Regions from separate parts of the Variovorax sp. RO1 genome, predicted to be linked through region 2. Evidence: predicted binding sites of a transcription regulator. Region 2 holds the regulator's gene; the other holds the start of a gene.
The links. The regulator NrdR, encoded in region 2, represses ribonucleotide reductase genes. The targets are predictions, from matches to a motif close to CACNANATNTNGTG.
Positions count from the first base shown of each region.

Region 1: a site for NrdR is predicted at 3,045-3,058, ahead of CY658_RS16365 (ribonucleoside-diphosphate reductase subunit alpha). Genes of this name have one in related genera too.

Region 1 covers NZ_PKMT01000002.1:1,128,812-1,138,379, forward strand. The annotation lists gene CY658_RS16350 (two-component system sensor histidine kinase NtrB) at 1-629, shown strand, start outside; gene CY658_RS16355 (sigma-54-dependent transcriptional regulator) at 635-2,188, shown strand; gene ampD (1,6-anhydro-N-acetylmuramyl-L-alanine amidase AmpD) at 2,175-2,792, shown strand; gene CY658_RS16365 (ribonucleoside-diphosphate reductase subunit alpha) at 3,141-6,053, shown strand; gene CY658_RS16370 (ribonucleotide-diphosphate reductase subunit beta) at 6,266-7,456, shown strand; gene CY658_RS16375 (histone H1-like DNA-binding protein) at 7,656-8,216, shown strand; gene CY658_RS16380 (carbohydrate kinase family protein) at 8,333-9,235, opposite strand; gene CY658_RS16385 (zinc-ribbon and DUF3426 domain-containing protein) at 9,294-9,568, opposite strand, start outside.
Region 2 covers NZ_PKMT01000006.1:106,990-116,557, forward strand. The annotation lists gene CY658_RS25560 (riboflavin synthase) at 1-35, opposite strand, end outside; gene ribD (bifunctional diaminohydroxyphosphoribosylaminopyrimidine deaminase/5-amino-6-(5-phosphoribosylamino)uracil reductase RibD) at 122-1,240, opposite strand; gene nrdR (transcriptional regulator NrdR) at 1,282-1,725, opposite strand; gene glyA (serine hydroxymethyltransferase) at 1,762-3,006, opposite strand; ZMP/ZTP riboswitch at 3,045-3,171, opposite strand; gene CY658_RS25580 (lytic transglycosylase domain-containing protein) at 3,221-4,081, opposite strand; gene CY658_RS25585 (DUF748 domain-containing protein) at 4,808-8,617, shown strand; gene CY658_RS25590 (hypothetical protein) at 8,628-8,810, shown strand; gene CY658_RS25595 (DUF349 domain-containing protein) at 8,807-9,568, shown strand, end outside.

The sequences.
Region 1 (9,568 bases), on a different contig from region 2:
AGGCCAGCGCGCTGCTCAGCGAAGACCTGACCGACCCGGCGCACCGCAAGCTGACCGACATGGTCCAGCACAACGCGCAGCGCCTGGCGCGCATCGTGGACGACGTGCTCGACGTCTCGCGCGCGCGCCAGCAGCGCGTGCTCTCGCTGGGCGAACAGCTGGTGCTCGACCCGGCCGCGCAGATCCTGGCCGAGGAGTGGGTGCGCCAGACCCAGCGCAAGGGCGTGCGCGTGGCGCTCGACGCGCCGGGCAGCGAGGTGCGCTTCGAGGCCGAGCACCTGCGCCGCCTGCTCGTGAACCTGCTGGACAACGCCGCGCGCTACGCGAGCCAGCGCGAGGGCGCGATCCAGGTCATCACCACCTTGCAGCGGGCCGGCGTGCAGCGCGCCGCGTTGCTGGTGTGGAGCGACGGCGCGCCGCTGGAACCGGCGGTGCAGCGCCACCTGTTCGAACCCTTCTTCTCGTCCGAGAGCCGCTCCAGCGGCCTGGGCCTGTTCCTGTGCCGCGAGCTGTGCCGGCGCCACGGCGCGACCATCGGCTACGAGCGGCGCGCGCTGGTGCCGGGCGGGCCCGAGGGCAACGAATTCTTCGTCAGCTTCGCCCCGAGCGAAAACCGGCTGACACAATAGCGGCCGTGAGCTCCCTCCCGCCCTCCGCCGCCGCCTCGCGCCCCGCGCAGATCCTCGTCATCGACGACGAGCCCGACCTGCGCACGCTCTACGAACTCACGCTGCTGCGCGAAGGCTACCGGGTGGAAGCGGCGGGCAGCGTGTCCGAAGCCTGGCAGCACCTCGAAGCCGGCCGCTTCGACGCCGTGATCACCGACATGCGGCTGCCCGACGGCGAAGGCATGGAGATCATCCACCGCATCCAGAAAGACCAGCGCAGCGAGCGCTGCGTGGTCATGACCGCCTACGGCTCGGCCGAGAACGCGGTCGAGGCGCTGAAGGCCGGCGCCTTCGACTACCTCACGAAGCCGGTCGACCTGAAGCAGTTCCGCGCCGTGGTGGCGTCGGCCGTGCAGGCCAACCGCGCCGCGGTGGTCGTGCCGCAGAAGCCTGCGCCGCAAGCCGCAAGCCACGGCGGCGAACGCCCCGATGCGCTGTCCGTGACGCGCAGCGGCGCCACCGCGCTCGACCGGCTGGTCGGCGACTCCGACCCGATGCGCCTCGTGAAGTCGCGCATCGCCAAGGTGGCGCGCGGCATGGCGCCGGTGCTGGTGCGCGGCGAGTCGGGCACCGGCAAGGAGCTGGTCGCGCGCGCCGTGCACGGCTGCAGCCAGCGCAGCGACGGCCCCTTCGTCGCGGTGAACTGCGGCGCGATTCCCGAGAACCTGCTTGAGGCCGAATTCTTCGGCGCCAAGAAGGGCTCGTACACCGGCTCCTCGCAAGACCGCGACGGCTACTTCCAGGCGGCGCGCGACGGCACGCTGTTCCTCGACGAGATCGGCGACCTGCCGCTGGCCATGCAGTCGAAGCTGCTGCGCGCCATTCAGGAACGCAGCGTGCGCGCCATCGGCTCGACGCAGGAAGATGCAGTCGACGTGCGCATCGTGAGCGCCACCCACAAAGACCTGCACGCCGAGGTGCTGGCCGGCCGCTTCCGACAAGACCTGTTCTACCGGCTCAACGTGATCGAGATCGCGGTGCCCGCGCTGCGCGAGCGCCGCGAAGACCTGCCCGCGCTGTGCACCGCGCTGCTCGCGCGCATCGCGCAAGACGGCGGCCTGCCGGCGCCGCGCCTGTCCGACGCGCTGCTGCAGCGCCTCGCCCAGCACCCGCTCGACGGCAACGTGCGCGAGCTCGAGAACCTGCTGCACCGCGCCGTGGCGCTGAACGACGGCGACGAGCTGCAGATCGACCTCATGGGCACGATGCCGGCGGCGCCCCGCAACGAATCCGGGGCCGTACCGACCGAGGCGACGACGGCCGCTGCTGCTGCGCCCGCACCGGCACCAGCCTTCGAACCCAAGCCCGCACCGCCGCCGCTGCCTTCCGATCTGCAAGCCTGGCTCGACCAGCAGGAGCGCGAGATCCTCGTGCGCGCGCTGCACGAAAGCGGCTTCAACCGCACGGCCGCCGCCGCGCGGCTCGGCATGAGCCTGCGCCAGATCCGCTACCGCATCGCGCGCCTGGGCATCTCCACGCCCAACGGCGACGACGGTGCCACCTCGCATGCCGACGACTGACGACCTCGTCACCCCACCCGCCGGCGACGACAGACTCTGGCGCGCCGGCTGGTACCGCTTCGCCAAGTCCCTGCCCTCGCCCAACTTCGGCCCGCGCCCCGTCGGCGCGCAGACCGACCTGATCGTGCTGCATTCGATCAGCCTGCCGCCCGGCGAATACGGCGGCAACGCGGTGCAGCAGCTCTTCACCAACCGGCTCGACTGGGATGCGCACCCGTACTTCCAGTCGATCCGCGGGCTCGAGGTGTCGTCGCATTTCTATGTGCGCCGCAACGGCGAGCTGTGGCAGTTCGTGAGCTGCGACGACCGCGCCTGGCACGCCGGCGTGTCGTCGTGGCGTGGACGCAGCAACTGCAACGACGACTCGGTCGGCATCGAGCTCGAAGGCCTCGAGGGCGAGCGCTTCGAAGAGGGGCAGTACGAAACGCTGGCCAGCCTCTGCGCGGCGCTCGCGCAGCACTACGCCATCGCCCACATCGCCGGCCACGAGCACATCGCGCCCGGTCGCAAGCAAGACCCCGGCGCCGGTTTCGACTGGCGCGTGCTGCGCGAACAGCTCGGCTGGAGTCCACAAATGTTTCCCGAGCAGGTGGTGGCGCGCTAATTTTTTCAATCGCGTGGCGCCTCGTGATGCGGCGCTCTCGCAGCGCAGCAATTCGATGAGTGCAAGCGCGCAGCACAGCAACCATGCGGCCTGCAGGCCCAAATCGTCTTGCAAGCCGCGCCCAGCGTGGGTTGCGCCACCATGGTCCAGTATTCATGCGGCATCGCTGGTGATGCGCTGAGTCCTGCGCAATTCCTGCCGAGTTGCATTTACAAGAAAACACTACCTGTAGTGGCTTGTGGGGCACCGACACCCTAGATATAGTGTCTTCCCGTTCGGCAACAACGCCGACGCAAGGCCCGCGAGGCCTTGCCAACCAACAAGAATTGCACAACCGAGAGGAAGCGAATGCAAACTGCACTGAACACCCCGTCGACCCCCCGCGCCGTCCCCGCGACGCCGCAGCAGCAACAAGACACTGCGGGCTCGCCCACCGGTCAGAACCTCGCCCACTACCAGATCATTCGCCGCAACGGCGCCGTGGTTCCCTTCGAACCGAACAAGATCGCCATCGCGATGATGAAGGCCTTCCTGGCCGTGCACGGCACCCAGGGCGCGGCCTCGGCCAGCGTGCGCGAGACGGTCGACGTGCTCACGCAAGGCGTGATCCGCGCCATGGTGCGTTCGCGTCCGGGCGGCGGCACCTTCCACATCGAAGACGTGCAAGACCAGGTCGAGCTCGGCCTGATGCGCGGCGGCCACCATGAAATCGCACGTGCCTACGTGCTGTACCGCGAACGCCGCACGCAGGAGCGCTCCAAGCAAGTCGAGCAAGACCTGCCCGCCGCGCCGGTGCTGCATGTGCTCGACAACGGCGAGCGCGTGGCGCTTGACCTGAACGAGCTCAAGGGCCTGATCGAATCGGCCTGCGAAAACCTGGGCGACAGCATCACCGCCGCACCGATCCAGGCCGAGACGATGCGCAACCTGTACGACGGCGTGCCGCTCGACGAGGTCTACAAGGCCTCGATCCTGGCGGCCCGCACGCTGATCGAAAAAGACCCCGACTACACCTTCGCCACCGCGCGCCTGCTGCTGCACACGATCTTCAAGGAGATCATCGGCCGCGAAGTGATGCCGGCCGACCGTGCCACCGCCTACGCCGACTACTTCCCGCAGTTCATCAAGAAGGGCGTGGACAACGAACTGCTCGACGAGAAGCTGCTGCAGTACGACCTGCCCCGCCTGGGCGCCGCCCTGAAGGCCGAGCGCGACAACCAGTTCGACTACCTCGGCCTGCAGACGCTGTACGACCGCTACTTCCTGCACGTGCGCAAGTCGCGCATCGAGCTGCCGCAGGCTTTCTTCATGCGCGTGGCCATGGGCCTGTCGCTGAACGAAATCGACCGCGAAGCGCGCGCCATCGAGTTCTACGAAGTGCTGTCGTCGTTCGACTTCATGTCGAGCACGCCCACGCTGTTCAACGCCGGCACGCTGCGCTCGCAACTGTCCAGCTGCTACCTGACCACCGTGCCCGACGACCTGGACGGCATCTACGAGTCGATCAAGGAAAACGCGCTGCTGTCGAAGTTCGCCGGCGGCCTGGGCAACGACTGGACCCGCGTGCGCGCACTGGGCAGCCACATCAAGGGCACCAACGGCGAATCGCAAGGCGTCGTGCCGTTCCTGAAGGTGGTGAACGACACGGCCGTGGCCGTGAACCAGGGCGGCAAGCGCAAGGGCGCCGTCTGCACGTACCTGGAAACCTGGCACCTCGACATCGAGGAGTTCCTGGAGCTGCGCAAGAACACCGGCGACGACCGCCGCCGCACGCACGACATGAACACGGCCAACTGGATCCCCGACCTCTTCATGCGCCGCGTGATGGAAAAGGGCACCTGGACGCTGTTCTCGCCCTCCAACGTGCCTGACCTGCACGACCTGTTCGGCGCCGACTTCGAAAAGGCCTACGTCGCCTACGAAGAAAAGGCCGCCCGCGGCGAGATCAAGCCCGCCCGCACGCTCCAGGCGTCGGACCTGTGGCGCAAGATGCTCACGATGCTGTTCGAGACCGGCCATCCCTGGATCACGTTCAAGGACGCCTGCAACGTGCGCTCGCCGCAGCAGCACGCCGGCGTGGTTCACTCGTCGAACCTGTGCACCGAGATCACGCTGAACACCAGCGACACCGAAACGGCCGTGTGCAACCTGGGTTCCGTGAACCTGCTGCAGCATCTGAAGGACGGCAAGGTCGACCAGGTCAAGCTGCAGAAGACGATCTCGACGGCGATGCGCATGCTCGACAACGTGATCGACATCAACTACTACGCCGTGAAGAAGGCGCGCGACTCCAACCTGCGCCACCGTCCGGTCGGCCTGGGCCTCATGGGCTTCCAGGACGCGCTGTACGAACTGCGCATTCCCTACGCCTCGCAGGAAGCCGTGCAGTTCGCCGACGAGTCGATGGAAGCCATCTGCTACCACGCGTACTCGGCATCGGCCGACCTGGCGCGCGAACGCGGCAAGTACTCGAGCTACAAGGGCTCGCTGTGGGACAAGGGCATCCTGCCGATCGACACGCTCGACCTGCTCGAAAAAGCCCGCGGCGGCTACGTCGAAGTGGACCGCTCGTCCACGCTCGACTGGGACGCACTGCGCCAGAAGATCAAGAGCCAGGGCATGCGCAATTCGAACTGCGTGGCCATCGCTCCGACCGCGACCATCTCGAACATCATCGGCGTCGACGCCTCGATCGAACCCTGCTTCGGCAACCTGTCGGTCAAGTCGAACCTGTCGGGCGAGTTCACCGTGATCAACCACTACCTGGTGCGCGACCTGAAGCGCCTGGGCCTGTGGGACGACGTGATGGTCATGGACCTGAAGCACTTCGACGGTTCGCTGCGCCCCATCGACCGCGTGCCGCAAGACGTGAAGGCGCTGTACGCCACCGCGTTCGAAGTGGAAACCACGTGGCTCGTCGAAGCCGCCTCGCGTCGCCAGAAGTGGATCGACCAGGCGCAGTCGCTGAACATCTACATGGCCGGCGCCTCGGGCAAGAAGCTCGACGACACCTACAAGCTCGCATGGCTGCGCGGCCTGAAGACCACGTACTACCTGCGCACGCAGAGCGCGACGCACGCTGAAAAGTCGACGGTGCAATCGGGCCGTCTCAACGCGGTGTCGTCGGGCAACGACGCACCCTCGGGCATGAGCGCACTCGAAGCCGCCGCTGCAGCAGCGAAGGCACAGATGAGCGCCATGCCCGCCACCGACATCGCGTTCTGCGGTGTCGACGACCCGACCTGCGAAGCCTGCCAGTGATGTGCAAGTGAAGCGTCAAAGAAGAAGACGCTTCGATCGATCAGCGAGGTGCTCGCAGAACTGAAAAGCGCGCGACGTTCAATCAATCAAGGCATTGACTGACGTCGCGCGATGCATGCGAGCAACATAACAACCCCATAAATGGCGCACGATGTGAACGAGCACTTTGCAACTCACATCGTTGCTCCGATAATTGCGCATTGGATTTTTCTATGTTGACCTGGGACGAAGAAGTCAAGCCCTCCTTACCAAAGGATATGCAACAAGGATTGCAGCAGCACCACGCATCGACCAGCGGTTCTTCCGCAGGTCGCGCGGTCGCCGCTCCGACTTCGTCGCTTGCACAACCCGCCACTGCCACCGCATCGGTGGCCGCGCCTGCAGCGCAGCGCGTCAAGGCTTCCGACAAGCGCATCATCAACGGCCAGACCGACGTCAATCAGCTGGTGCCGTTCAAGTACAAGTGGGCCTGGGAAAAGTACCTCGCCACCTGCGCCAACCACTGGATGCCGCAGGAAGTGAACATGACGCGCGACATCGCGTTGTGGAAAGACCCGAACGGCCTGACCGACGACGAGCGCCGCATCATCAAGCGCAACCTCGGCTTCTTCGTGACCGCCGATTCGCTGGCCGCCAACAACATCGTGCTGGGCACCTATCGCCACATCACGGCCCCCGAGTGCCGCCAGTTCCTGCTGCGCCAGGCCTTCGAGGAAGCGATCCACACGCACGCGTACCAGTACATCGTCGAGTCGCTCGGCCTGGACGAGAGCGAGATCTTCAACGCCTACAACGAAGTGGCATCGATCCGCGAGAAGGACCAGTTCCTGATCCCGTTCATCGACGCCATCAGCGACCCGCACTTCAAGACCGGCACGCACGAGACCGACCAGACGCTGCTCAAGTCGCTCATCGTGTTCGCCTGCCTGATGGAAGGCCTCTTCTTCTACGTCGGCTTCACGCAGATCCTTGCGCTGGGTCGCCAGAACAAGATGACCGGCGCCGCCGAGCAGTACCAGTACATCCTGCGCGACGAGTCGATGCACTGCAATTTCGGCATCGACCTGATCAACCAGCTCAAGCTCGAGAATCCCGGCCTGTGGACCACAGAGTTCAAGGCCGAGATCAAGGACCTCTTCATGAAGGCCGTCGAGCTCGAATACAAATACGCCGAAGACACCATGCCGCGTGGCGTGCTCGGCATGAACGCCTCCATGTTCAAGGGCTACCTGCGCTACATCGCCAACCGGCGCGCGCAGCAGATCGGCCTCGAAACGCTCTTCCCGAACGAAGAAAACCCGTTCCCCTGGATGAGCGAAATGATTGACCTGAAGAAAGAGCGCAACTTTTTCGAAACCCGCGTGATCGAGTACCAGTCGGGTGGTGCGCTCTCCTGGGATTGAATTTTTCGATACACAACAATTCATGAATTCAAGAATTGCCCTTGCCACCGACTGCGCCACAGAGCGCGGCATGGATGAGGGCTCAGGTGTTCATGGTGCTGGGGCTTAGATTCCAACGCCATGAATCACTTCACGCTCCCAACGCGCGTGGAGTGCTTCAATAGGTTGATTTTTTCAACTTGATCAAGGAGAAATAGAAATGGCAACTGCAAAGAAAGCGCCGACCAAGAAGGTCGCTGCAAAGAAGGCTCCGGCAAAGAAGGCTGTCGCCGCGAAGAAGGCTCCGGCAAAGAAGGTCGCTGCCAAGAAGGCACCGGCTAAGAAGGCTGTCGCCAAGAAGGTCGTAGCGAAGAAGGCTCCGGCAAAGAAGGTCGCGGCCAAGAAGGTTGCAGCCAAGAAGGTCGTAGCGAAGAAGGCTGCACCGGCGAAGAAGGCCGCTGCCAAGAAGGCTCCGGCAAAGAAGGCCGCCGCCAAGAAGGCGCCTGCCAAGAAGGCCGTAGCAAAGAAGGCGCCTGCCAAGAAGGCTGCTGCCAAGAAGGCCCCTGCGAAGAAGGCTGCCGCCAAGAAGGCTCCTGCCAAGAAGGCAGCAGCCAAGAAAGCCGCGAAAAAGCCCGCTGCCAAGCCTGCCGCTGCTGCCAAGAAGCCTGCTGCCAAGAAGGCCGCCGCGCCTGCGAAGGCTGCCGTAGCGCCTGCCCCTGCGGCGCAAACGACGCTGAATCCCCAGGCAGCCTGGCCGTTTCCGACGGCCAGCAAGCCCTGAGTGAATTCTCAGCGGCCCTGAAAGGCACAAAGCCCGGTACCGCAAGGTGCCGGGCTTTTTTCATGGGCGCCCCCGCTGTTGCCGCATCGCCGAAGCGATGTGGGCACGTCAGCGAATCACAGGTCGAGCGTGGCGCGATCGATCTGGTAGTTCTGCGGTCCGCGTTGTGCGATCTTGAGCGCACCGATGTGGTTGCCGAGCGCCGCGCAGCGGGCCAGCGGCCATTCCTTTTCCAGACCGTACAACAGGCCGCCGCGCCAAGCGTCGCCGCAACCCGTGGGTTCGATCACGGCCGTCGGCGTCACACCGGGCACATGCTCGCGTTCGCCGTCGGTCCACACCTCGCAGCCTTCAGCGGCCAACGTGACCACGAGGCCGCGCACGCGCTGCGAGATCTCGGCCAGGCTCCAGCCGGTGCGCTGCGACAGCATCTTGCCTTCGTAGTCGTTGACCACGACCCAGCTCGCGAGCTCGATGAAGTGACGCAGTGCGTCGCCGTCGAACATCGGCAGGCCCTGGCCCGGATCGAACACGAAGGGAATGCCGCCGGCGGCGAATTGCTCGGCGTGCTGCAGCATCGCCTCGCGGCCGTCGGGCGCGATGATGCCGAGCTTGATGTCCTCGCGCGCCACCACCTTCGTGACGTGCGCCTGCTGCATCGCGCCGGGGTGGAACGCCGTGATCTGGTTGTTGTCCGTGTCGTTCATGATCATCGCCTGCGCGGTGAACGTGTCGTCGAGCTGACGCACGAACTCCGTGCTGATGCCCAGCGTGCGCATGCGTTCGGCGTAGTCGGCGCCGTCGCTGCCCAGCGTGGCCATCGGCAGCGCCGTGCCGCCGAGCGCGTTGAGGCTGTAGGCGATGTTGCCGGCGCAACCGCCGAAGTCGCGACGCAGGCCCGGCACCAGGAACGACACATTCAGGATGTGCAGCTGGTCCGGCAGGATCTGGTCGGCGAACCGGCCTTCGAAAGTCATGATGGTGTCGAACGCAAGAGAACCGCAAATCACTGCTGCCATGGGTGGACCGTAGGTTGGATGAGAAAGGGAACGAACGGCGCGCGTGTCGGCGCTCCGCTCAGGGATAGAAAGCTTCGACGCGGTAGCCCGCGATCGGCGGCAGCGTCGCCGCTTCGCTGGCCGACAAGGTCAGCGGCAGCGAGGCCGCGCGGTCGGCACGCGCCGCCAGCACGCCCGGCGCACCGTAGTCCGTGGGCGTGATCACGCGCCGCACGACGGCTTGTTCTTGCGTGTCGAGCAGCGACAGCTCGATGGCCGGCATGGCCAGCGGCACGGTCGCCGCATTGCGCAAGGTGAAGCTCAGCCGGTAGTCGTTGCCACCGCTCTTCTCAC
Region 2 (9,568 bases):
ATGCGCCCCACGCCGGTGATGATTCCGGTGAACATTCGCACATTTTCGCAGACATCGAGGGGTCTTCGGCCCGAAGGGCCGGTTTACGGCAGCGAATGTGCCGCGCCGCAGCCTCGACGGCTCAGAAGCGGTCGCGGCCGGCGACGCGCGCAACGATGCGCAGGTCGGGCCCGAGCATGTCCACCGACTTGAATTCGAGCGGCAGCGCGCCGGTCAGCGAGGTGAGCGGGCCGTCGGCGTGCAGGTGGCTGGCGATGTCGAGCCCGCTGCCGATCAGCTTGGGCGCCAGGTACACCAGCAGCTCGTCCACGCAGCCTTCACGCAGCAGCGAACCATTGAGCTTGTGGCCCGATTCGACGTGCAGCTCGTTGACGCCGCGCGCCGCGAGGTCCTTGAGCATCGCGGGCAGGTCGACCTTGCCGTGCAGGTTGGGCAGGCAGGTGATGGTGGCGCCGCGGGCTTCGAGCGCGGCCGCCTTTTCTTCGTTGTGCCGGCTGGCAGCGTAGATCCAGACAGCGCGGCCAGCTATGAAAATGTGAGCGTCGGGCGAGGTCTGGAGGTGGCTGTCGACCACGATGAGGTGGGGCTGACGCGGCGTGTCGACCAGGCGCACGTCCAGGCGCGGATTGTCTTCGAGCAGCGTGCCGACGCCGGTCAGCACCGCGCCCGTGCGGGCCCGCCAGGCATGGCCGTCGGTGCGCGCGGCCTCGCCGGTGATCCACTGGCTCACGCCGTTCTGCAGGCCTGTGCGGCCGTCGAGCGAGGCGGCAATCTTCATTCGAACCCAGGGCTGCCGGCGGATCATGCGGCTGAAGAAGCCGATGTTGAGCTCGCGGGATTCGTCGGCGCCCGGTCCGACCTCGACCTCGATGCCCGCCGCGCGCAGGCGCGCAAAGCCTTGTCCTGCCACGAGCGGATTCGGATCGGCCAGCGAAGCCACGACGCGGCGCACGCCGGCGGCGATGAGCGCGTCGCAGCAGGGGCCGGTGCGGCCGTGGTGCGAGCAGGGTTCGAGCGTGACGTAGGCGGTGGCGCCCGCGGTCGAATGGCCCTGGGCCTGCGCGTCACGCAGCGCCATCACCTCGGCGTGGGGGCCGCCCGCTTGTTGCGTGTGGCCCTGGCCGATCACGCGGCCTTCGGCGTCGCACAGCACACAACCGACGCGCGGGTTCGGGTCGGTCAGACGGATCGCGGAGGCCGCGAGCCGCAGGGCGGTCGCGATGTGTTCGGAGGAGGGCATGGGTACGGAGCGAAAAAAGGCGGCGCGAGGCAGCGCCTTGCTCAGATATCGCGCAGCAGCTGCCGGAACTCGTCCACGTCCTCGAAGCTGCGGTACACCGAGGCAAAGCGCACGTAGGCGACCTTGTCGAGTTTCTTGAGTTCGCGCATCACGAGTTCGCCGACCTTGGTCGAATCGATTTCGCGCAGACCGCTGGCCAGCAGCTTTTGCTCGATGCGCAGCAGGGCGTTGTCGATCTGCTCGATGCTCACGGGGCGCTTGCGCAGCGCCAGCATCATCGAGGCGCGCACCTTGGTCGAGTCGAAGTCGGCGCGGCTGCCGTCTTTCTTGACCACGACGGGGAAATTGACGTCTGGGCGCTCATACGTGGTGAAGCGCTTGTCGCAGGCGCTGCACTGGCGGCGCCTGCGGACGAAGTCGGCGTCTTCCGAAACGCGGGTCTCGACGACCTGCGTTTCGAGATGACCGCAAAAAGGGCATTTCATGCGGCCAGTGCTTCTCTTCTTCTGTTACTTACGAAATCAACGGTAGACAGGGAAGCGGCTCGTCAAGGCGTGGACCTTGGCGCGCACCGCGTCGATGTTCGCCGCGTCGCGCGGGTTCTCGAGCACGTCGGCCACCAGGTTCGCCGTGATGCGGGCCTCTTCGTCCTTGAAACCGCGCGTGGTCATGGCGGGGGTGCCGATGCGCACGCCGCTGGTGACCATCGGCTTTTCCGGGTCGTTGGGGATCGCGTTCTTGTTGATCGTCATGTGGGCGGCGCCCAGCACGGCTTCGGCTTCCTTGCCGGTGATGCCCTTGGCGCGCAGGTCGACCAGCATCAGGTGGCTTTCGGTACGTCCGCTCACGATGCGCAGGCCCCGCTCGGTGAGGGTGTCGGCCACGATCTTGGCGTTCTTGACCACCTGTTGCTGGTAGGCCTTGAACTCGGGCGTCATGGCTTCCTTGAACGCGACGGCCTTGGCGGCAATCACGTGCATCAGCGGGCCGCCTTGCAGGCCGGGGAAGATGGCGCTGTTGATGGCTTTTTCGTGCTGCGACTTCATCAAAATGATGCCGCCGCGCGGGCCGCGCAGGCTCTTGTGCGTGGTCGAGGTGACGATGTCGGCGTGCGGCACCGGGTTGGGGTACACGCCCGCGGCCACGAGGCCGGCGTAGTGGGCGATGTCGACCATGAAGATCGCGCCGACGTCCTTGGCGACCTTGGCGAAACGCTCGAAGTCGATGTGCAGCGAGTAGGCCGACGCACCCGCAATGATCAGCTTGGGCATGTGCTCATGCGCCTTGCGTTCCATTGCGTCGTAGTCGATGGCTTCGTTGGCGTCCAGGCCGTAGCTCACCACGTTGAACCACTTGCCGCTCATATTGAGAGGCATGCCGTGGGTCAGGTGGCCGCCTTCGGCCAGGCTCATGCCCATGATGGTGTCGCCGGGCTTCAGGAAGGCGAGCATCACGGCTTCGTTGGCCGAGGCGCCGCAATGCGGCTGCACGTTCGCGGCGTCGGCGCCGAAGATCTGCTTGACGCGGTCGATGGCCAGTTGCTCGGCCACGTCGACGTGCTCGCAGCCGCCGTAGTAGCGCTTGCCCGGGTAGCCTTCGGCGTACTTGTTGGTGAGCTGCGAGCCTTGGGCCTGCATGACGGCCGGCGAGGCGTAGTTCTCGCTGGCGATCAGCTCGATGTGGTGTTCCTGGCGCGCGTTTTCGGCTTGAATCGCGGCCCAGATTTCGGGATCGGTCTGTTCGACCAGGATGTTGCGGTGGTACATGGCAGTCCTTTGAAGACGAGGTCCTTGTTCAACCAAACAAGGGCTGCCCAGGCGAACGGCTGAACGCCTGTTGTGGTCAGGCGGCACGCTTCCCAGTGGTATTCCACGTCAGCGCGTGGCACCTTTTTCGGGGTGCTGCGCCTATCGCCAGTCGCGTACAGGCCGAGTGTAGCGCAGGCCCGGAGGCATCCGGGCCTGTAGGGGTGACAAGGCCTCAGGAAACCGCGGAGAGCAGGGCGACCTTGGCCGGCTCGCTGCCGGTGGCAGGCTCTTCGCCTGCCGGCTTGGCGGGTGCCACGACGGGAATCGGCTGTGCGCGCGCCGTGGTCGGCGGCGGCACGGCCATCGTCGACGGCGCACGGCCGGCGGCGACCTGGCGCAGGCGCTCGTGCTCGGCCAGTACCTTGGCGGCATAGCCGCCGTCGTCGTCGAGGTTGGCAGCGCCCACGTAGTAGCGCAGGCCGCCTTCGAGCGAGCCGGCGCGGGCGATGCATTCCTGCAGCACCTTCACGCCGACGCGCATGTTGGTCACGGGGTCGAAGGCGGTGAGCGTGCCGCCCGCGCTTTCGTACTTGTCGCCGTGCACGCGGGTCATGACCTGCATCAGGCCCTGCGCGCCGACGTGGCTTTGCGCGAACGGGTTGAAGCTGGATTCGATGGCCATGATGGCCAGGATCAGCGTCGGGTCGAGCTTGGTGCGCTTGCCGATCTGGTAGGCCTCGGAGACCAGCACGCTCAGCGGCTCGGCCGCGACGCGGTACTTCTTGCTGAGCCAGTAAGCCACCGCCGCCTGCTGCTTGGGCAGCTCGTCGGGGCTCGCAGCCGTGGTACGCACGATGGCGGTCGGCTCCAGGTCGGTGGCTTCGGGCGCGGGCTTGCGCGACTGCAGCCAGCCCATCAGTTGTTCCTCGCCGGTCTTGCGCAGGTCGGGACGCGCCACGAGGGCGAGGGCCGCGAACACGATGGCCAGACCGACCAGTGCAAACCCGTTGTGGGTGATTTCAAAAAAGCCGTCTGCCACATCGGACACGAAGGTCCGTAGCCCGCGGGCTGTGGCATCAAACGCCTTGCTCATCGCTTTTTTCCTTTCTGTGCGGCACCTGGCATGCAGCGCCGGAAAGGGCGATGGATGAAGGCAACGGCGCTTGGATTGGTATGTCTACGAATCAGGCTCCGCGCATGGAGGGGTGGGGGTGGGAGCGCGGCGGCCTGATCACGCCGGTGGAATTCGGCAGCGGATTCAGGGAGGCCCTCCTGCGTCGAGCAGCGAGGGCAGGCGGATTCTAGCGTGGCTAAATACACGGTCAAGCATAAGGATTTAGTTTCATATGTTAATAAATGCTTGAAGAATCCCCTCGTCCGAGGGGGCGCCAGGGGGGGGCGCCTACGGGAAATCCCTTGGAAAAAGACATTTGCAAAGGAAGGGAGGGACGCCTAATCTGAACGGGCCTGAGGTTTCAGGCGTTTTTCCGAAGTCAGGCAGTCCGAGGTGCAAGTCAAGGACTCGAACGATGGAGGACTCCACGGCGGCAATCTCTTGCTGCCAGCACGGCGGGAACCATTACTTCCGGTCGCGCGAATCGATGGCATGGGTTTTGAGCCCGCCATCAAGCCCGGTGACAAGACACTTCGTCGACTCACCGGGCTTTCTCGTTTTAGGACCTCACCTGCGCAGCGCTGCGCACTTTCTGCCTCACTGTCTTGCTGAGCGCCGCAGGCGCATCGCAATGCCTCGCCAAATGGGAACGCATTCACGTTTCAGCCAACTTTGTTGGCATCTGTTTGCGGCACACTTCTGCGAATGGATGCTGCTTCGATCAAACAGAACAAATGGGTGCGGCGTGGGGTTGTCGCGTTGCTGGTGTTGTTGGCCTTGTGGGTCATTGCCTGGCTGGCGGTGCCGCCGATTGCCAAGAGCCAGCTCCAGAAGATTGCGAGCGAGAAACTGGGCCGCCAAGTCACCGTCGGCAAGATCGACTTCAAGCCCTGGACGCTCGAACTCGCACTGAATGACCTGCGCATTGCCACCGTCGACGGCAAGCAGCCGCAGGTGGCCATCAAGCGCATCTACGCCGACGCCGAACTGCAATCGCTGTTCCGCCTGGCGCCGGTGATCGACGCGGTGACGGTCGAGGCGCCCGCGGTGCTGCTCACGCACCAGGCCGACGGCAAGTACGACATCGACGACATCCTGGCCAAGCTGGCCTCGGGTCCGCCGCCCGACCCCAACGCCGAGCCCGCGCGCTTTGCGATCTACAACATCTCGATCAAGGACGGTGCGGTCGATTTCGACGACCAGACCGTCAAACGCCGCCACGAACTGCGCGGCTTCACGCTGAACGTGCCGTTCCTGAGCAACCTCGCCTCCCAGCGCGAGATCAAGACCGAGCCCAAGCTGGCCTTTGCGCTCAACGGCAGCCAGTTCGACTCGGCCGCCTTCACGACGCCGTTCGCGCAAAGCCGCAAGACCGACGCCCACGTGCAGTTCAAGGGGCTCGACCTCGTGCCGTACCTGGGCTACATCCCCGGCGGCCTGCCGGTGAAGCTGCAGGCCGGCAGCCTGGACGCGGACCTGAAGATCGATTTCCAGCAGACCGGCACCATCGGCCTGAAGATCACCGGCACGGTCGAGGCCCACGGCGCCAAGCTGAGCGACGCCCGCGGTCGTGACCTGCTGGGCTTCGACTCGCTCAAGCTGGCACTGGCCGACGTGCGGCCGCTGGAGTCCGTGTTTCATTTGAGCGAGGTTGCGCTGACCAAGCCGCAACTGGTGGTGGCGCGCGACGCGGCCGGCCAGCTCAACCTGATGGCCACGAACCCCGCGACCGGCACGGCCGAAAAGGTGGCGCCGTTGCCCACGCCCGCAGCCAGCGCGCCGGGCGGAAAGCCGGCCGAGAAGCCCAAGCTCAAGGTGCAGGTCGACAAGATCGCGCTCGACGGCGGACGCATCGGCTGGCGCGACGAGACCGTCAAGCCCGGCGCGTCCATCGACCTCACCGACCTCGGAATCAACCTCACGGCCGTCACCTGGCCCATGGAAAAGCCCGCACAGTTCGACGGCAGCACCGCCGTTGCCGGCGCCACGCTGAAGTTCAAGGGCACGGCGACCGACAAGGTGGCCGACGTGCAGACCGAGGTCGAGGCGCTGCCGCTCTCGCTGGCCGCGCCGTACCTGGCGCAGAGCCTGGAGCCCACGCTCGACGGCAAGCTCAGCGGCCAGATCGACGTGTCCTGGGCCCAGCCCGACCTGAAGTTCAAGGCGCGCCGCCTGGCTGCCGACGGTCTGGCGCTCACCCAGGCCAAGACCGCGCTGGCCAGCGTTGGCCGCTTCGAGCTGGTCGATGCCGAGGTCGACATGACCAAGCACACCTTGAACATCGCGTCGTTCACCGCGACCAACCCCAAGGTGAGCATCGAGCGCGACAACGAGAAGCGCTGGATGTTCGAGCGCTGGCTCAAGACCCCGGCCGGCGGCGTCAAGGTGGCGGCGCCCAAGCCGGCCGACGCCGGCGCGGCGCGCGCCAATGCCAACACCAAGCCCTGGGCGCTGACGCTGGGCACGCTGGCCGTGGACAACGGCAGCCTGTCCTATGCGGACAAGGCCGGCTCGGCGCCGGTGGCGATCGAGGTCACGGCCTTCAAGCTCCACGCCCAGAAGATCGCGCCCGACACCAACACCGTCTCGCCGCTGCAGGTGTCGGGCCGCATCGGCGCGGGCCGCCGCGCGGACCCGGGGCGCTTCGACTACAAGGGCACCGTCGTGCTCAAGCCGCTGGCGGCCGAGGGCCGGCTCGAGGTGGCGTCGTTCCCGGCGCATGCCTTCAAGGCCTACTACGCCGACGCGCTCAATGTCGACATCCGCCGCGCCTTCGCGAGCTACCGCGGCACGGTGCGTTATGCGACCACGCCAGCCGGCATGAGCGTCAAGCTGGCCGGCGATACCGCGCTGGACGACTTTCGCGCCAACAGCGTCTCGCTGACCCAATCGCCGGGCTTCGACCGCGGCAACAGCCAATTGCTGAGCTGGAAGACCCTGAGCCTGCGCGGTCTGCAGGTCAGCCTGGCGCCCAATGCGGCGCCGACCGTCGATGTGCGCGAGACCACGCTGACCGACTTCTTCGCCCGCGTGATCGTTGATCCCACCGGTCGCCTCAACCTGCTGAGCCTGACCAAGAAGGGCGAGGAAGCCTCGAAGGCCGCCGCCGCTGCCACTGAAGCCAGCACCAAGAAGGGCCCGGGCGGCACGACCACCACGACCCGCGCGCCGGCCTCGGCGCCGCAGCGGGCCTCGGGTGGTGCGCCGGTGTCGGCCGAAGCCATGGTCGGCGGTGCCCCTGAGGCCGCACCGGCCGCATCCGCCCCGGTGGTAGCTGGCGCGCCCGCGGCCGACAGCGGCCCGGCGCCTGTCATCAACTTCGGCCCGATGAGCCTGGTCAACGGCAAGATCGATTTCACCGACCTGTTCGTCAAGCCCAACTACTCGGCCGACCTGAGCGAGCTGACCGGCAAGCTCAGTTCGTTCTCGTCGAATCCGCCGAACGGGCAGGGCGGCCGCCCGGCGCTCGCCGACCTCGAACTGCGCGGCAAGGCGCAGCAGACCGCGGCGCTGGAAATCACTGGCAAGCTCAATCCGCTGGCCAAGCCGCTCGAGCTCGACATCACCGCCAAGATGCGCGACCTCGACCTCGCGCCGCTGTCGCCGTACTCGGTGCGCTACGCGGGCCACGGCATCGAGCGCGGCAAGATGAGCATGGACGTCAACTACAAGATCGCGCCTGATGGCCAGCTCACCGCCACCAACAAGCTGGTGCTCAATCAGCTGAAGTTCGGCGACGAAGTGGCCGGTGCGCCCAACAGCCTGCCCGTGCGCCTGGCCGTGACCCTGCTGGCCGACCGCAACGGCGTGATCGACGTCGACCTGCCGCTCAGCGGCTCGCTCAACGACCCGCAGTTCAGCATCGGCCCGCTGATCTTCAAGGCGGTGGTCAACCTGATCGTCAAGGCCGTGACCGCGCCGTTCAGCCTGCTCACGGGCGGCCTCGGTGGTGGCGGCGGCGGCGATTCGAGCGCCATCACCTTCGAGCCCGGCAGCTCGGCGCTCAGCACCGGCGCGAAGGAAAGCCTGGACAAGGTCGTGAAGGCCCTGACCGACCGGCCGACCTTGCAGATGACCGTGGTGGGCACCTCCAGCCTCGAGAAGGAGCGCGATGCCTACCAGCGCCAGCGCCTGCGCCAGCTGACCCAGGCCGAGAAGCGCCGCGTCGCCGTGCGCGGCGGCCAGACCGGCACCGAGGTGCCGCCGGTGACCGATGCCGAATACCCGGCGCTGCTCACCGCCGTCTACAAGCGTTCCGACGTCACCAAGCCGCGCAACATGGTCGGCTTAGCCAAAGACCTGCCTGTGAAGGAAATGGAAAACCTGCTGCTGACCAGCGTGCCGGTCGACGAAGAGTCGATGCGCCAGCTCGCGGTCGAGCGCGGCGCGGTGGTGCGCGACTACCTGCTGGCGCAGAAGCTGCCGAGCGAGCGTCTGTTCCTGGGAGCCGTGCGCACCACGGCCAGCGGTGCCGACTGGAAGCCCGGCGCCGAGCTGAGCCTGACCATGAAATAGCCGGCGGGGCTTGGCTTTTCGCCTCGCCTTGCCATATATCCAGCGGGCCCTTTCCAGCCCGCCGAACGGTGCGCGCCGAGCTTCCGATACGGAATTCGGCGGGCTGTTCGCCAACTGGGTGAAAATGTCGATGTGCGCCGGCCTTTGCCGGCGCCTTCGCTTTCTCTACCAAGACAACGATTTCGCGCAGTGACCTCTACTTCTTCCAAGCCACACGACCTCCAGGCCCTCGATACGCTCACCGGTGGCGCCTTCACCGCGCCAACCTCGGGCGAGCGTTCCGCGCGCATCCGCGACTGGCTCGCGGGCAACCCCACGCCCGAGCTGATGCAAGAGGTCTTCAAGGAGTTGAGCGGCCGCGACAAGGGCGCCGCGCGCCTGCTGCGCGAAAAGCTCGACGAAATCAAACGCGCCAAGGGCCAGGAGGCCATTGCCGCCGAATGGGCCCAGAAAGCCGAGACGCTGCTGGCGCAGTCCAAGCTCAACATCGCCGACGCATTGGCCTGGCAGCGTGACGCCGCCAAGGCTGGCGCGCCGCTGTCGCGCGAACCGCTGGCCGGGCTGAAGGCCCAGTTGGCTGAGCGCGTCAAGGGCATCGAAGACCTGCAGCACCGTGCGCAGGTCCACCGTGAAGCCGCTGTCTTGCTGGCGCAGCGCTTTGAAGTGCTGTCCACCAAGGGCTGGAAAGACGCCCAGGCCGCCGAGGAATCGCTGCGCGCCGACGTGACCCACTGGCAACAGCAGGCCGCCGACATCGTGGCCGATGCCAACTGGAACAGCCTCGACGCCAAGTTCGCCCCCCAGCTCGACGCCTCCAAGTCGCAGCTGCTCGTGGTGTCCGACTCGTTCCACGGCGCGTTGGCGCAAGCCATTGCCGCAGCCGCCGACGCCGCCGCACCGCTGCCGCCCGTGCCCGTCTGGGCCGACGAACTGCGCGCCGCACGCGGCGAA